DNA from 2 places in the Streptomyces sp. NPDC001137 genome. Region 2 is predicted to be linked to the other one. Evidence: riboswitches for the same ligand, from Rfam matches in the RefSeq annotation. Region 2 holds a riboswitch; the other holds the start of a gene.

Region 1 (8,579 bases), on a different contig from region 2:
AACCGCGCCGGCACCTACGGCATCATGCTCAGCCTCGCCGCCGCGATCTTCGGCATGTTCTTCTTCCTCACGCTCTTCGTGCAGAACGTGCTGGGCTTCAGCCCACTGGCCACCGGGTTCGCCTTCCTTCCGGTCAGTGCGGTCATCGCCTTCGGTGCCGGGCTGGCCTCCCGGTTCCTGCCCACCTTCGGCCCCAAGCCGTTCATGGTGGTGGGAGCGATCCTCGCGGCGGCCGGCCTGGCCTGGCTGACCCTGACCGACGTCCACTCCACCTATGCGGGCAGCATTCTCGGCCCGATCCTCGTCTTCAGCCTGGGCATGGGCATGGAGTTCGTCTCGCTCACCCTCATGGCACTCTCGAACGTCTCCGTCGAGGAGACCGGCGCGGCCTCCGGGCTCCTCAACGCCACCCAGCAGGTGGGCGGTTCACTCGGCCTGTCCATCCTGGTCACCATGTTCGGCACCGCCAGCACCAACGAGGCCCACAAGCAGATACCGCGCTTCCTGGCCCAGGCCACCCCGGCCGAACGCCTGCGCTTCAAGCACACCGGTCAGCTCCCGAGCCCCTGGTCCGACCACGTGCTCACGTCCGGTATCTCGGCGGCCTTCATCATGGCGGCGATCTTCACCGTTGTCGCCGCCCTGATCGCCCTGGTCGTCATCCAGGTCCGCCCCTCCGACCTGGAACGACTCAAGGGCGGAATGGGACCCGGCCCGGGCTGACGCTCCTCGGCACCAGGGACGACTACGCCGTCGGCGGGGACACGGCAGCGACTGTCGCCGCCTTCGACGCCCGTGTCACGGCCTGGCGTGCGGCACTGCTGAGCAGCGGCGACACGGCACTCGACACGGTCGGCCACTGCACCTATCCGCACGGCAGCGACCCGGAAGAGCCCTTCGTCGACGCCGCCAGGGGGCACGGCGTGGGCACCAACCCGAGCTGCTGCGCCCGCAGGACCGTGCTCATGCGGTCGCGGGTGCCGAGCTTGCGGTGGATCTTCTCGACGCCCGTCGAACGCGACGGCGACCTCGGACGGCCCAGCCCGAACAACAAGGAGGCCGCCGACTTCCGTCGGCGGCCTCGCTGTTCATCGAGCTGTCGGTGTCACGCCCCGACCGGTGTTCCTGACCTCACGCGGGACGTACGGCGATACGGACCGCGGCTTCACCGGCGTAGTGGACCGGGTCCTCGCGGATGACCGCGCCCGGGCCGGGGGCGTGAATCATCAAGCCGTTGCCGGTGCAGATGCCGACGTGGCTGAAGTTGTCGTTGAAGAAGATCAGGTCTCCGGGGCGGCTCTCGGCAAGGGGAATCACGGTGCCGGCGCTCGCCTGCTCGTACGTGGTGCGCGGCAGGGTGACCCCGGCGGCCCGCCAGGCGGCCTGGGTGAGCCCGGCGTTGTCGTACGACTCCGGCCCGACCGCACCCCACAGGCACGGTCTGCCGATCTGGGCACGGGCGAAGTCGATCGCCCTGTCGGCCTTGGTGACGGCTGAGCTGCCGGCGGCGGGCACCCCCGTGTCGAGCACGGACGGCTGCATGGTCCAGCCTCCGGCCTGGGGTATGCCGCCGGTGTCGAGGACGGATGGCTGGGTGCGCCACTCCTCGGCCGTGGGTGTGCCGGCGTCGAGCACGGAAGGCTGCGCACGCCAATCCGTGGCGGGGGTTACGCCCGTGTCGAGCACGGACGGCTGGGTGCGCCACTCCTCGGCCGTGGGTGTGCCGGCGTCGAGCGCGGAAGGCTGCGCACGCCAATCCGTGGCGGGGGTTACGCCCGTGTCGAGCACGGACGGCTGCATGCGCTGCTCCGCGACCGCGGGTACGCCGGTGTCCAGCACGGACGGCTGCATGCGCTGTTCACCGGTCTGGTACATGCCGGTGTCGAGCACGGACGGCTGCATGAGCTGCCCGCCGGCCGGGGGGACGCCCGTGTCGAGGACCGTCGGCTGCTGCAGCCGCCACGCCTCCTCGTTCGCCCGGAGGGTCTGGTCCCCCTGGTCCTGCCAGGGCAGCTGGGACGGCAGGGCCTGGGCGGCCGGGCGCGGTGCGGAGGTCTGCCGGGCGGTGTACCGGTACAGCAGCTCGCTGGCCGCCGCGATCTTGCGCTGGTTCTGCTCCTTGGACCTGCGCAGGGAGGACTGCTTCGACTCGGGGGCCGCCGCGGGCAGGGCGGGCGCGGCCTCCTGGCGGGGCTGCGGAATTGCCGGGAGCGCGGCCGTGGGGCCGGCGGTCAGCTCGGCCACCGGCCTGCGGGACTCCGCAGAGGGCAGTTCGGCCACGGGCCGGCCGCTCGCCCCCAGCTCATCGGCGGCGCTGCGGCTGTCCGCCGGACGCGCGGGCCGGGGCTCCGCCTGGGGGGCCGGCATACGGTCGGCCGGCAGCACCGCAGGAACCGTCGGGCCCAGAGACGCACGCGCTCCGTCGAACCACCGCCGGGACACCGAGTCGAGTGCCGGATCCGAGCGGCCGCGGTCGCGGGGCGGGGCGGCGGGCGGCCGCGCTCCCATCAACTGGGCGCGGGTGAAGTTGAAGTTGCCGGTGTCGGACTCGGCCTGGTCGTAGAGGCTGCTCACCCGCTGCCGGACGGCTTCGCGGCTGGGGCCCTCGTCACCCGTCGTCGGTGCGGCGTCGGCGGTCTGCGAGAACAGCGCCACCGAGGTGAGGGCGGCGGTCGCGAGAGCGGAATTGCGCATACCGGGAAGCCCGAGGCCTCCGGTGCGCGATGGTCGATCCGGCGCCATGGGAGCCGTACTCCTTCCGTACTCCGCCTACCGAGTTAGCTGTCGGGTTCGGGCGGTCGGTTCCGGAAGGCATGCCCTACGGCCCCTGCCTGGGCGGGCAGTTGGCCGATTCACCCCGTCGTTCGGTTGGGTCCCCGGTTCCGGCTGCCACGGGGGCGCACCGGATTCGGCGGAGGCCGCGCGTCCCGGCGGGGTTCGCCGGAGGAACTCGTGCGGCCTGGAGCCACGCTAGCCAACTTGTGCGGCTCGTGTGAAGGTTGAAGGCCGGAATGTCCGATACGCTTTTGTGACCTTCGTCGTGACGGGCCGTCAGATCCGTGCGTTGTGCACGCAGTGGATCCGGACGGCAACCGTCCGTCGCGAACAGGTCGGGTCAGGGCCGCGGACCGTCGCCGTGGGCCTCGCGCTCGGCGTTGCGCTTCTTGATGCGCGCCGCCTCCTTGCGGACCTCGGCCTGGGTGGCGCGCTCCTTCTGCAGCCACTCGGGCTGTTCCTGCTTCAGGGTCTCGATCTGCTCGGTGGTGAGCGCCTCGGTGATCCCGCCGCGGGCCAGACCCGCGATGGAGACACCCAGCTTCGCCGCGACCACCGGACGGGGGTGTGGGCCGTTCGCTCGCAGCTCGCGCAGCCACTCGGGCGGCTCGGCCTGGAGCTGGTCGAGCTCGGCTCGTGAGACGACACCCTCCCGGAACTCGGCGGGGGTGGCCTCGAGGTACACACCCAGCTTCTTCGCCGCGGTCGCGGGCTTCATCGTCTGGGTGCTCTGGTGCGACTTCATGCCGTCCAGGGTATCGAGCGTGTTCGAGACCTCCGACCACGGCCGGTAGCCTGGCCTGGTGACAGGCTCCGAAGAATCCCAGGCGTTCCGGCTCGCGTACGTCCCGGGGGCGACGCCCGCCAAGTGGGCGCGGATCTGGAACGAGCGCCTGCCCGACATCCCGCTGAGCCTCCTCGCCGTACCGGCCGCCGAGGCATCCGGCGTGCTGCGGGCCGGCGGGGCCGACGCGGGACTCGTACGGCTGCCGGTCGACCGTACGTTCTTCAGCGCGATCCCCCTGTACACCGAGACGACGGTCGTCGTCGTCCCCAAGGACCACGTGATCACGGCGGCGGACGAGGTGACCGTGGCGGACCTCGCGGACGAGGTCGTCTTCCACCCCCTCGACGACGTCTTCGACTGGGAGCGGCCGCCGGGCGAGCCCGCCTTCGAACGCCCCGCCACCACCGAGGACGCCGTGGAACTCGTCGCGGCGGGCGTCGGCCTCCTGGTCGTCCCCCAGTCGCTGGCCCGTCTGTACCACCGCAAGGACCTCACGTACCGGCCGCTGGTCGACGCCCCCGAGTCGAGCGTCGCCCTGGCCTGGCCCGAGGAGGCGACCACGGACCTGGTCGAGGACTTCATCGGAATCGTCCGCGGCCGCACGGTCAACAGCTCCCGCGGCCGCAGGGCGCCGGCACCGGAAACGAAGGGCAAGGCGGGCGGCGCGGCCGCTGCCCGGCGCAAGCCGGCGGCGGGGAAGACGACCGGGAAGACGGCCGGGAAGTCGGCGGGGCGCAACCCGAGGGCCGGTTCCGACGTCTCCCAGGGCGCCAAGCGAAGGAAGCCCCGCCGCCGGGCCTAGCCTCCCCCGGGGTGGCCTCGCCCCGTTCCGACCATCCGGTGGGGCGATGGACGGGAGGCGGGGGAGTTTTGCTTCGCAAGGGGGTGCGGCGCGCAGGCGCCGCCGCGGACCGGCTGCCCGACCGCGGACCGTGGGGCGACCCGGCCGGCCGTGGATACCGCCGGCCGCGCGGTGGGCTGTGGCGGGTGGCGGCGTTCGTCGGGCGCACGCTGCGCGGCGAGTGGCAGGCGATCGTCGTCGATCCGGTACGGCAGCTCAGACGGCGTGGGCTGCCCGCACTGTTCCTGGCGTTCCTGGCCGCCTTCGGCGTCATCTTCTTCCATGCGCTGGCACAGCGGCCGGCCGGTGCGGTGGTGGTGCGGCTGCTCGGCGGGGTCAGGGGCGACCTGCCGTTGTGGCTGGCCCTGCTGCGGACGCCGGTGTCGCTGTATGTCCCGGCCCTGGACCTGCCCGTGTGGGGCGGGATCACGAGCCTGTTCCTCGCGTTCGCCCTCGCCGAGCTGACTCTCGGCCGGGCCAGGACGCTCGTCATCTCGTACGCGACCACCCTTGCCGGCACCCTCATGGTGCGCGTCATGCTCGCGCTCGGCCCGGGCTGGGGCGGGCTGGGTCTGCCGCCCGGGATCGGGCAGGTGCTGGACACCGGACCCTCTGCCGCCGTCGTGGGCCTCTTCACCTATCTCGCCGTCGTCCGGCGCGCTCCCGTCGTGTTCGCCCTCACCGGCGGGTCGATGGTGTGGGAGTCGATCGCCGTACCCAATCTGGCCGGTCGCGAGCACCTGATCGCGGTCGGCACCGCGATCGTCCTGGCGCTGTTCCACGAACGCGGCCGCAAGCGGGCGACCGCCCGGCCCCTCCTCCCGGCCCGGCGGGCGGAGTCGCCGGCGGCGGGGGTCGAGCGTCCCTGCCCGGACGATCACGTCGCGGTCGGGTGAGTGCGGTCGGCACCCCTCCGAGGCCGGTCAGAGCCGCGGGGTGCCGCCCGGCTCCGGCCGGTCCCGTTCATTCATCCGCCCGCGGCGGCGTGTGCGCACGGTGAGGGGGGTGATCCTGGCTTATCTTCGCCACGAAATCCGACATCCGGAGTAAATATGAATAAAGCGGATGAACTGGTTGGTGTGGCGGAGCAAGCGGCGCTCGTCGCGCCGGCCGGCCATCGGGGGCGCCGGGTCACCGGACGGCCCCTGCCCCTCGTCATCGTCACCGCCGCCGGCTCGGTGGCGGTCCTCTCCCTCACCGGCGTCGGATGGCTGAACCAGCCCGCCGTCGCGGCCTGGCGCACGGTCTGTCTGGCCATCACCGTCCAGGCGCTGCCCTTCCTCCTCCTGGGCACGGTCCTGTCGGGGGCGATCAACGCGTTCGTCCCGGCCGACCTGTTCACCCGGATCCTGCCCCGCAGGCCCGCACTCGCCGTCCCGGTCGCCGGCGTCGCGGGCGTTGTCCTGCCGGGCTGCGAGTGCGCCTCGGTGCCGGTCGCGAACAGCCTGATCCGCCGTGGTGTCACTCCGTCCGCCGCGTTCGCCTTCCTCCTCTCCGCCCCCGCCATCAACCCGATCGTGCTCACCGCCACGGCCGTCGCCTTCCCGGGAAACCCGGCCATGGTCGCCGCCCGGCTGCTGGCCTCCCTCGTCACCGCGGCCGCGATGGGCTGGCTGTGGCTCTGGCTGGGACGCGAGGAGTGGCTGCGACCGGCAGTCCGCCCGGCGGGTCACCGCTCGGGGCACAGCCGCTGGAGGGAGTTCCGCCTCGGCTTCCAGCACGACTTCCTGCACGCCGGGGGCTTCCTGGTGCTGGGCGCCATGGCCGCGGCCACCTTCAACGTGGCCGTGCCGCGCTCGGTCCTCGACACCTTCTCCGGCTCGCCGTGGCTGTCGGTGCTCTTCCTGGCGGCGCTCGCCGTCCTGCTCGCCGTCTGCTCGGAGGCCGACGCGTTCGTCGCCGCCTCGCTCACCGGGTTCTCGCCCACGGCCCGGCTGGTGTTCATGGTGGTCGGCCCGATGGTCGACCTGAAGCTGATCGCCCTTCAGGCGGGCACGTTCGGCCGGTCCTTCGCCCTGCGCTTCTCGACCGCGACGACCGTGGTGGCCGTCGCCGCGGGCGTCCTGATCGGAGGCGCACTGCTGTGAAGCGCCACGCCCAAGTCCTCCTGCTGGTCCTGACCGGCCTGGGTCTGCTGCACGCCGCCCTGTTCAGCGACCTCTGTCTGCGCTACGTCAAGGAAGGCCTGCGCCCCCTGCTGATCGCCTCCGGGGTGCTGCTCCTGCTGCTGGGGCTGGCGGCAGCGGCGCTGGACGGCCCGGCCCCCGCATCCGACGCGCACGGCCACGGCCACGACCACTCCACCGCACCCCGCATCGCCTGGCTGCTGTTCCTGCCCGCGCTCAGCCTCCTCCTCTACGCCCCGCCCGCCCTCGGCGCGTACACGGCCTCGCACGCGAACAACAAGGCCGTGCCGAAGGCGCAGCGGTTCGATCCGCTGCCCGCGACCGTCCCGCTGCCGATGACCCTCACCGACTTCACCGTCCGGGTGCAGCAGGACCGGGAGCAGGCCGTCCGAGGCCGCAGCATCCGCATGACCGGGTTCGTCACCCCGGCGGGGAAGGGCGGCGGCTGGTATCTCACCCGGATCATCTTCACGTGCTGCGCGGCGGACTCGCAGTCGGTCAAGGTCCGTATGTACGGGGCGGCCGCGCTGCCGGCCAACACCTGGGTGGCCGTCACCGGAACCTGGCACCCCAAGGGCACGCTCGGCACGAAGTCCGCGACGGCGGCCCTCGACGTCCACCGCACCGAGCGCATCTCCCCGCCGGTCAACGCCTACACCGACGACCTTCCGCTCACGCCCTCGTGAGGGCGGGTCCCGCTCCCCGAACAGGGTCGACGACGGCGGCGGCGATCCTGAACCGTTCGTCGAGCGCACTCCAGACATCGCCCAACAGGGGCCCGACTCCACCGGCAACATACGACCGGTAGGACCCGTCATCCCGTCCCGCTCCGGTGGCAGAATCGGCGGCGTGGACCGGGGGATCCTCGAGCGCGAGCCCGAGCTGGCACGGCTGGCCACTGCCGCACGGGAGGCGGCGGACGGGGCCGGTTCGGTGGTGCTCGTCTTCGGCGAGGCCGGAATCGGCAAGTCGAGCCTGGTGAGGGCCATGCCCGACCGGCTGCCCGGGCAGGCCCGCATGCTCGTCGGACAGTGCGACGACCTCGCCACCCGGCGCCCCATGGGTCCGTTCCGCGACCTCGTCGGCAGCGTCGGCGCCGAACTCGCCCGCGCCGTCACCGAGGGCGGCGACCGCCACCGCGTCTACGAGGCCCTGCACGGCGAGCTGGCCGTGACCCCGCACCCTGCGGTACTCGTCGTCGAGGACGTGCACTGGGCCGACGAGGCATCCCTGGACGCCCTGCGTTTCCTCGTCCGGCGCATGGAGCGGCTGCCCGCCCTGCTCGTCCTCACCTACCGCGACGACGAGCTGAGCCGCGGACATCCCCTGCGCCACCTCCTCGGCCAGGTCTCCCGCGCGCCCCGCGTGCACCGCCTGCCCCTGGCCAGGCTGTCGCTCGACGCCGTCCGCACACTCAGCGCGGCCGGCCGGCTCGACCCCGCTCAGGTCTACGAAGTCACCTCCGGGAACCCCTTCTTCGTCGCCGAGGTCCTCGCGTCCGGCGGCACCGGGGGAGTGCCCCCGACCGTCGTCGACGCCGTGCTCGCCCGGTTGCGCGGACTGGAACCCGCCACCGTCGACGCACTGGAACAGCTCGCCGTCGTCCCCTCGGCGGTCGAACGCCCGCTGGTCGACGCCCTGCTGAGCGGCCCGGTGACCGTCCTCGCGGCGGCCGAGCAGCGCGGACTGCTGGCCGTGACCCCGGACCGGGTGTCCTTCCGGCACGAGCTGATCCGGCGTGCGGTCGCCGACTCCGTGCCCACCGCCCGGCGCATCGACCTCAACCGCAACGTCCTCGCGGCCCTGGTGGCCCGGCCAGGTTCCGATGCCGCCCGCGTCGTCCACCACGCCGCCCAGGCCGGCGACCAGGACGCCATCGCCCGCTACGGGCCCGACGCGGCCCGCGACGCAGCCGGAGCCGGCGCGCACCGCGAGGCCGCCGCCCAGCTGCGGCTCGTGCTGCAGCAACGGCACCGCTACCCTCCGCCCGACCTCGCCGACCTGCTCGAACGCTATGCGGTGGAGAGTTACACCATCGCCGACTCGGCCG
Region 2 (8,579 bases):
CTGCGGCACCGACCCGGGCACCCGCACCATGGCGAGGGCGCTGCCCCCGGGCGCACCGTTCACCCACCCCGGTGTCCTCGTCAGCCAGGCCCAGCTGGACGTCGTACGCAAGAACGTCATCGCGGGCAAGCAGCCCTGGCTGCAGGCGTTCCTCGACATGCGGGACAGCAAGTACGGCTCGTACAAGTACACGGCCCAGCCGACCGCGATCGTCAACTGTCCCTGGGGCGGCAAGGGCGCGAAGGGCTGTCTGGAGGAGCGGCAGGACGCCATCGCCGCCTACACGCAGGCCCTCCTGTACAGCGTCACCGGTCAGCGTGAGCACGCCGCCAAGGCCCGGGAGATCATGGACGCCTGGTCGGCGCAGCTGAAGCGGCACACGGCGCAGGACGCCCAGCTGCAGTCCTCCTGGGCCGGGTCGACCTGGGCGCGGGCCGCGGAGATCATCCGGTACGCACCGGGCGCCGGCTGGCCCGCCGACCGGGTACGGCGGTTCGCGGCCATGCTGCGCACCGCCTACCTCCCCGAGGTCACCAGGGACCTTCCCGACTACAACGGCAACTGGGACCTCGCGATGACCGACGCCGCCATCGGGATCGCCGTCTTCACCGACGACCACAAGACCTTCGACGCCGCCGTCAAACGCTTCCGGGGCCTGGTGCCCGACTACTTCTACCTGCGCAAGGACGGCAAGATCCCGCTCACCCCGGCCGGCTCCGACGCCAACACCGTGCAGAAGCTGGAGACGTACTGGTTCAAGGAGACGAAGTTCGAGGACGGGATCGCACAGGAGACCTGCCGCAACTTCAAGCACGTCGGCTACTCCCTCGCCGCCACCGCGCACATCGCCGAGACCGCCTGGCACCAGGGCGTCGACCTGTACGGCGACGTCAAGGACCGGCTGAAGGCGGCCCTCGACTTCCACGCCCGCTACGAGATGGGGGAGAAGCCCCCGCGGTGGCTGTGCGGCGGCAGGGTCGTCGGGAACATGGGCCCCGACCTGGAGGTCGTCCTCAACCACCTGGAGAACCGGCTCGGCACCCCCGTCCCGGCCGCCCACAAGCTGGTCGCGCAGACCCGCCCGGCCGGCACCGACGACCTCTTCGTCTCCTGGGAGACGCTCACCCACGCGGACAACCCGGCCGCCTGACGCGGGCCCCGCGGGCCCTTACGGACACCGGAAAACCCAGGTGAGCGGGGGCGGACGCAAACCCTGGCGCAGACAGCCCCGCGGATGGCGTATGCTGGTTACACAACGACGCGGGGTGGAGCAGCTCGGTAGCTCGCTGGGCTCATAACCCAGAGGTCGCAGGTTCAAATCCTGTCCCCGCTACTCAAGGCTCAGGGCCGGAGTCCAGTCACTGGACTCCGGCCCTGAGTGTTTCCCCCGGTCGGGCCATCCGGCTCGCCCCGCGCCGCCGTCCCGGGAAACCTGGAGCGGTGGAGCACGAGGGGCCGATCTCATACGCACGCACCTTCGTGCGGCTGCTCCCGGCACTGCTGATCGTCGGCGGGGCCTGCTACGACTACCTCACCCCGTCGCGGTTCACGGCGGGCCCCCTCTTCACGGCGGCCCCCCTGGTCGCCGCCCCGCTGTACTCGCGCCGGGGCACCGTCCTCACCGGCGGCGCGACCGTCCTGGTCGTCACCGCGATCCACGCCGAGGTGGGCATCCTCCTCCAGGTCGAGGCGGTGACCGAGCTGGCCACCGTGGCGACGGTCTCGGTGCTGGCCGTCCTCATCAACCTCCTCGTCCGCCGCAGCAGCGAGGAGCTCGCCTCGCAGCGCGAGATCGCCGAGGCCGCCCAGCGCGCCGTGCTGCCCGAGCCCGCCGAGCGGATCGGAGGGTTCGCGATCGCGGCACGGTACGAGGCCGCGCAGGCGGACGCGTCCATCGGCGGCGACCTGTACGCCGTGCAGGACAGCCCGCACGGCGTACGGCTGGTCGTGGGCGACGTACGCGGAAAGGGGATGGGGGCGGTGGCCGCTGTGGCCGTCGTCATCGGGGCCTTCCGGGAGGCCGCCGAGCAGGAGGCCACGCTGGAGGCGGTCGCGCAGCGGCTGGACCGGGCGCTGGAGCGGGAGGCCGCGCGGCGCGCGGGGATCGAGCTGTTCGAGGGGTTCACGACCGCCGTGCTCGCCGAACTCCCGCACGGCGAGGGCGTCGTACGCATCGTCACCCGCGGCCACCCGCCCCCGCTGCTGCTGTGCCCCGACGGCACCGTGCGCACCCTGCACGCCCGCGAGCCCGCTCTGCCGCTCGGCATGGGCGGGCTCGGGAGCCGGCCCGACCGCGCGGAGGAGACGGCGTTCGGCAGCGGGGCCACGCTGCTGCTGTACACCGACGGACTGTCGGAGGCGCGGGACGAGCACGGGGTGTTCTTCGATCCGGCGGAACGACTCGCCGGCCGGGTCTTCCACGACCCCGCCGCGCTGCTCGTCACCCTCGCGCGGGAGGTGCGCAGGCATGCCGATGAGGCCATGACGGACGACATGGCGCTGCTCGCCGTAAGGCGCCCCTGAGCAGGTGCGGCCGGGCGCGACGAGGTGCGGCCGGTTGTGACCGGGTGTGATCGGGCGAACCCCCTCCGCATAACAACTGACAAACCGTCAATGTCCGTGGGATTCCTGAGGCGCGGTCAACTCGCCCGTTTTTCGCCGTTCATGCGCCGTACGTCCAGGTCGGAAAGGTTAATGATCAAGCGGAACACCTTGGAATCGGCACCCCGGGTCTATTAACGTTCGATAACGCAGCGCGGTCGTCCCAGCCGTCACAAGAGGCGGCTCCGTGCGCACGCGCCGAATCCCGCAAGGGAACCGGGGAACCACCACCCTGGGGTGAATCGCGCTGATACAGCCGTGGCAGCACGGCAGGTATACGCGCGTAGGAGACCTTCCTGCTCCGAACCCGTCAGCTAACCCGGTAGGCGAGAAGGAAGGAAAGGAGCACGCCCACGTGGCGTCCAACCCGCCTGCCCCGCAAGCCCCGTTCGTGCCGAGCACCGAGCCCTTCGGCTTCGCCGTCCGACGCACCGACGAGGGCCCCTGGGAGGAGTGGAATCCCACCGAGGACTCCATCGCCCCGGTACGCGGCCGGCACCGCGTCGCCAAGCAGCGCGGCGGGGGACTCGCCCGCAGCTCCACGGTCCTGGGCGTCGGCGTCATAGCCGCCGTCGGCGCGGGCGGCATGGCCAGCGCCAACACCGGCAAGCCGCCGGTGTCGATCTCCATGCCCGATCTCGCCTCCGTGGGCCATGTCTTCGACGGCGGCTCCGACGCCCCCAAGGGCTCCGCGACCGCGCTCAGCGATGTCGCCACCACCTCCGAGGGCAGCGCACAGGGTGCCAAGGGCGCCGGTGAGGCACTGCGCGACCGGATCATGGCGCAGGCCGAGTCGCAGCAGGTCCAGATCGACAGCAAGAGCCAGGCGGCCACCGAGGCGGCCCTCGCCAAGCAGATCGACGAAGCCGCCGCCGAGGCCGAGAAGGAGGCCGCGGCCAAGGCCGCCGCCGCGAAGGAGAAGGCGGAGGCGGACGCCAAGAAGGCCGCCGAGGCCGCGAAGCTCGCCGAGCTGGCCAAGCAGTTCAAGCTGCCGGTCGTGTCGTACACGATCACCGGCACCTTCGGTCAGGCCGGCTCCATGTGGTCCTCCGGCTACCACACGGGCCTCGACTTCGCCGCGCCCACGGGCACGCTCATCAAGGCCATCCACTCCGGCACCATCACACAGGCCGGCTGGGCGGGCTCGTACGGCTACCGCACGATCCTCACCCTCGACGACGGCACCGAGCTCTGGTTCTGCCACCAGTCGTCGATCAGCGTCAGCGTCGGCCAGAAGGTCAGCACGGGTGACGTCATCGGCCGCATCGGCGCCACCGGCAACGTGACCGGCCCGCACCTGCACCTCGAGGTCCACCTCGACGGCAATGCCACCGGCATCGACCCGATGACGTGGCTGCGCAGCAAGGGCCTCAACCCCTGACACCCGTACGCTCTCCGTCCGTACCCGGAGTGCCGTAGTCCGCTTGTTTACGGGATCTTTGCGCCCACTGCGGAAGAGCGGCCTCCTGGGCGGGCGTTGACGTAGACCATGACTTCTCCTTCTCTGCGCAAGCTGGGCTCCTCCGGCCTCGAGGTCTTCCCGCTCTCCCTCGGCGGCAACGTCTTCGGCTGGACCGCCGACGAGGCCACCTCCTTCGACGTGCTCGACGCGTACACGGCCGCCGGCGGCAACTTCGTCGACACCGCCGACTCCTATTCGTCGTGGGTCGACGGCAACCAGGGCGGCGAGTCCGAGACGATCATCGGCAAGTGGGTCAGGGCGCGCGGCAACCGCGACGACGTGGTCATCGCGACCAAGGTCAGCCAGCACCCAGAGTTCCAGGGCCTGTCCGCCGCGAACATCAAGGCCGCGGCCGAGGCGTCCCTGCGGCGCCTCGACACCGACTACATCGACCTCTACTACACCCACTTCGACAAGCCCGAGGTGCCGGTCGAGGAGATCATCGGCGCGCTCGACGAGCTGGTGAAGGCGGGCAAGGTCCGGCACATCGCCGCGTCCAACATCTCGCCCGACCGGCTCCGCGCCTCCCTGGAGTTCTCCGACCGCGAGGGCCTTGCCAAGTACGTGGCCCTGCAGCCGCACTACAACCTGGTCTCCCGCGACACGTACGAGGGCGAGCTGCAGGAAGTGGCCGCGCGCTACGGTCTGGCCGCCGTCCCGTACTTCTCCCTCGCCTCCGGCTTCCTCACCGGCAAGTACCGGCCCGGCGCGACGGTCGACAGCCCGCGGGCGGGCGGCGCGGCCAAGCACCTGGAGTCCGAGCGGGGGCAGCGGGTCCTGACCGCCCTCGACGAGATCGCCCAGGCCCATGACGCCCCGGTCGCCACGGTCGCCCTGGCCTGGCTCGCGGCCCAGCCGACGGTCGCCGCCCCGATCGCCTCCGCGCGGACGGTGGAGCAGCTCCCGGCGCTGCTCGCGGTGGGCGAACTGACGCTCACCGACACCGAGGTCGCCCGCCTGACGGAAGCGTCGGCCTGACCGCCTCGGGTCCTACGACCGGTACGGGTTGTACGCGGGATTCGGCACCGCCGGGTACCCGTACGCCCCGTACACCGGCCAGGGCGGCGCCGCCACCGGCACCGGGGGCGCCGTCATCCGTGCCGCGTGGTCCAGCGCCGGGCGGGCCACCTCCCGGCGCCGCCACAGCTCGTACAGCAACTCGCGTTCCCTGACGACGAAGTCGGCACCGGCGCGGCCACGGCGCCCCCGGTGCCGCAAGAAGGCCAGGGAGGTCGCGTACGCCTCGTACTGGGCGACCTCGCGTGCGGCGGGCTTGCCGAGGTGGCGGGCGGCGTGTTCGCGGGCCAGCCGGCGTGCCCGCATCGAACCGAGGGCATAGGGCTCGGCGGGGGTGAGCCAGCCCGCGACGGCGTAGGCGGGCAGTTCCTCTCGCACGGTGCGCAGTTCGCGCTGGCGGGTCCAGATCACCAGCCAGGTCAGCAGGCCGAACGCGGGGACCATGAAGGCCGCGTACACCGCGAAGAAGCCGTACTCGCCGAAGTCCGAGGAGCCGTTCCAGATCGCGTGCATGCTCATCGCGAGCAGCAGGCCGAAGAGCGGGACGAGGACCCGCCGCAGGTGCTGGCGCTCCGCGGAGAGCGCGGCGATGCCGAAGCCGATGCCGGTGAGCACGGTGAACAGCGGGTGCGCGAACGGGGACATGATGATGCGCACGAAGAACGTCGCCGCGGTGACGGAGGCGATGCCGCGGTCGCCGTTGAGCTGGTCGGTGCCGAAGGCGGTGCCCAGGTAGAGGATGTTCTCGGTGAACGCGAAGCCGGTGGCGGTGACCCCGGCTATCACCACCCCGTCGACGATCCCGGTGAAGTCCCGTCTGCGGAACAGGAAGACGAGCAGCACGGCGGCCGCCTTCGAGGACTCCTCGACTATGGGCGCTATGACGGTCGCGCCGAGGGTGTCCGCGCTGGACGGGTCGGCGGTCGCCGTCGCTATCCACTTCGTGGCGAAGCTGTTGGCGACGATCGCTATCAGCGCCGCCGCACAGGCCCCCCAGGCGAAGGCGAACAGCAGGTTGCGCCAGGGGCCGGGGGCGACGCGGTCCAGCCAGCGGAACGCGGCTATGAGAAGCGGCACGGGCAGCACGGCCAGCCCGAGCCCCACCAGGAACCCTTCGGTGCCGGTCTGTTCGCGCACCAGGGCGAGGATGACGAGCCCGGAGAGCGCGAGCAGGGTGATGAGCGCGCCGTAGCGGACCGCTCTGCGCTGCCACCAGTGAGCGTGCCCGAGCGCACCGCCGGCCGGGCCGCCGGGGTGTGGCGGATGCGTCGGGTACGGGGGAAAGGTGGCCACGGCATTGACCCTAACGAGGGAGGGCGCCGCCCGCGACGGTACTTCGGATTGCCCGCAGGGCCGTGGGGCGTCAGGCGCCGGTGGGGGGCTGGTTGTGGTGCTGTACGCGACGGAAGAGCAGGTCGTTCACGACATGTCCCTTGTCCAGTCCCTGGCCCTCGAAACGGGTCAGCGGCCGGAAGTCGGGACGGGGCGCAAAACCGCCCTCTGGCTGCGTGTTCTCGAACTCCGGATGCGCCGTCAGCACTTCGAGCATCTGTTCGGCGTACGGCTCCCAGTCGGTCGCGCAGTGCACGATCCCGCCGGGTCTGATCCGGGCCGCGGCGAGGTCGAGGAACTCCGGCTGGATCAGCCGCCGCTTGTGATGCCGCTTCTTCGGCCACGGGTCGGGGAAGTAGACGCGCAGGCCGTCCAGCGAATCCGGGGTGAGCATCTCGCGCAGCAGGATGATCGCGTCCCCGTTGGCCACGCGGACGTTGGACAGCCCGTCGTGGTCGGCGAGGTTGAGCAGGTTCCCCTGCCCCGGGGTGTGCACGTCCACGGCGAGGATGTTCGTCTCCGGGTCCGCGGCGGCCATCTGCGCGGTGGCCTCACCCATCCCGAACCCGATCTCCAGCACGACGGGATTGCCGTTCCCGAACAGCTCGCCGAGATCGAGGGTCCGCTGCCCGTCGATGTCCAGCCCCCACTTGGGCCACAGCCGCTGCAGCGCATCGGCCTGCCCGGCGGTCACCCGGCTCCGCCGCGGCTGGAAGCTCCGGATCCGCCGCTCGAAGTGCGACCCGGCAGGATCGGCCTTCGGCCCGTCCGGGAACCGTGGCTCCCCCTTGACCCGGGTATGCCGGACCGACACTCCGGGGATGTGCGGCACATGATCGCCGGGGCGGGGGGCTTCGGGGGTGTTGAGGGAGTCAGACACAGTGGGGTCGATTTTACGGGCACGGTGAGGCACCCAGCCCGGGGCGCCGGCTTCTCGGCGCCGGCCGGCAATCCCGGCCCGTCCGGCGTTTGAGGACGAGGCCCCTTCAGGGCCGAAGCGGGGGTCTGGGGGCGGCAGCCCCCAGGTACGGGACGGGTAGGGGGGGCGGGGGCGAGCTGCATCCGGCAGCGGATCCGCCGCGAGCCCGACCCCGCCGCCGGGCTACCTCACACCGAGCCCAGCATGGCCAGCGCCCGCCCAGCCACCTCCCGCCCGATCGGCAGTGAAGCGGTCGCCGCAGGCGAGGGCGCGTTCAGCACATGCACGGCCCGAGCCCCCTCCTTGATCAGGAAGTCGTCCACCAGCCCCCCGTCCCGCAGCACCGCCTGCGCCCGCACCCCCGCCGCAGCCGGCACCAGATCATCCGCGGTCACCGCCGGCAAGAGCCGCCGCACGGCCGTGGTGAACGCCGCCTTGGACGCCGACCGCGCCAGCTCACCGGCCCCGTACCGCCAGTGCCGCCGGGCCATCCGCCACGCCCCCGGCCAGGCCAGCGTCCGCGCCACCTCCCGCGGCCGTACGGCCCCCCAGTCGTACCCCTCCCGCGCCAGCGCCGGCACCGCGTTCGGCCCGATGTGCACGCCGCCGTCGATCCCGCGTGTGAGGTGCACGCCGAGGAACGGGAACGCCGGGTCCGGCACCGGATACACCAGCCCGCGCACCAGATCGGGGCGGGCCAGCTCGTAGTACTCGCCCCGGAACGGCACGATCCGCATCTCGGGGTCGTCCCCGGTCAGCCAGGCCACCTCGTCGCAGTACAGCCCGGCGCAGTTCACCAGCACGCGCCCCCGGACGACGTCACCGCTCGTCGTCCGCACGGCCACCCCGAGCTCCGGCCGCCGGTCGATCCGCTCGACCCGTGCCCCGTACCGGATCTCCGCCCCGGATGCCTCGGCCAGCTGCCGGGCGACCCCCACGAAGTCGCATATCCCGGTCGTCCCGACGTGTATGGCCGCGAGCCCGCGCACCTCCGGCTCGTACTCCGCGATCTGGGGGCCGCTCAGCTCCCGTACCGGAATCCCGTTCTCCCGCCCGCGCTGCACCAGGGCGTGCAGCCGCGGCAGCTCGTCCTTCTCGGTCGCGACGATCAGCTTGCCGGTGACGGCATGGGCGATTCCGTACTCCGCGCAGAACTTCACCATCTCGGCGGCGCCCCGCACCGCGTATCGCGCCTTCAGGGAGCCCGGGCGGTAGTAGATCCCGCTGTGGATCACCCCGCTGTTGCGC

Evidence for each region. A riboswitch is a leader RNA that binds a small molecule or an ion and turns the genes downstream of it on or off. The one in region 2 is predicted to bind cyclic di-AMP.
Region 1: linked by a shared signal. The riboswitch ahead of ABT254_RS03380 (C40 family peptidase) and the one ahead of ABT254_RS31280 (M23 family metallopeptidase) in region 2 are both predicted to bind cyclic di-AMP.

The regions. Positions count from the first base shown of each region.
Region 1 covers NZ_JBEPBA010000002.1:78,740-87,318, forward strand. The annotation lists gene ABT254_RS03375 (MFS transporter) at 1-723, shown strand, start outside; gene ABT254_RS03380 (C40 family peptidase) at 1,132-2,694, opposite strand; cyclic di-AMP (ydaO/yuaA leader) riboswitch at 2,751-2,924, opposite strand; gene ABT254_RS03385 (DUF5997 family protein) at 3,116-3,520, opposite strand; gene ABT254_RS03390 (LysR family substrate-binding domain-containing protein) at 3,579-4,364, shown strand; gene ABT254_RS03395 (hypothetical protein) at 4,541-5,299, shown strand; gene ABT254_RS03400 (permease) at 5,456-6,490, shown strand; gene ABT254_RS03405 (TIGR03943 family putative permease subunit) at 6,487-7,215, shown strand; gene ABT254_RS03410 (helix-turn-helix transcriptional regulator) at 7,379-8,579, shown strand, end outside.
Region 2 covers NZ_JBEPBA010000019.1:17,448-26,026, reverse strand. The annotation lists gene ABT254_RS31295 (alginate lyase family protein) at 29-1,150, shown strand; tRNA gene ABT254_RS31290 (tRNA-Met) at 1,260-1,333, shown strand; gene ABT254_RS31285 (PP2C family protein-serine/threonine phosphatase) at 1,441-2,523, shown strand; cyclic di-AMP (ydaO/yuaA leader) riboswitch at 2,788-2,945, shown strand; gene ABT254_RS31280 (M23 family metallopeptidase) at 2,957-3,982, shown strand; gene ABT254_RS31275 (aldo/keto reductase) at 4,091-5,041, shown strand; gene ABT254_RS31270 (PrsW family intramembrane metalloprotease) at 5,054-6,373, opposite strand; gene trmB (tRNA (guanosine(46)-N7)-methyltransferase TrmB) at 6,444-7,292, opposite strand; gene lhgD (L-2-hydroxyglutarate dehydrogenase) at 7,520-8,579, opposite strand, start outside.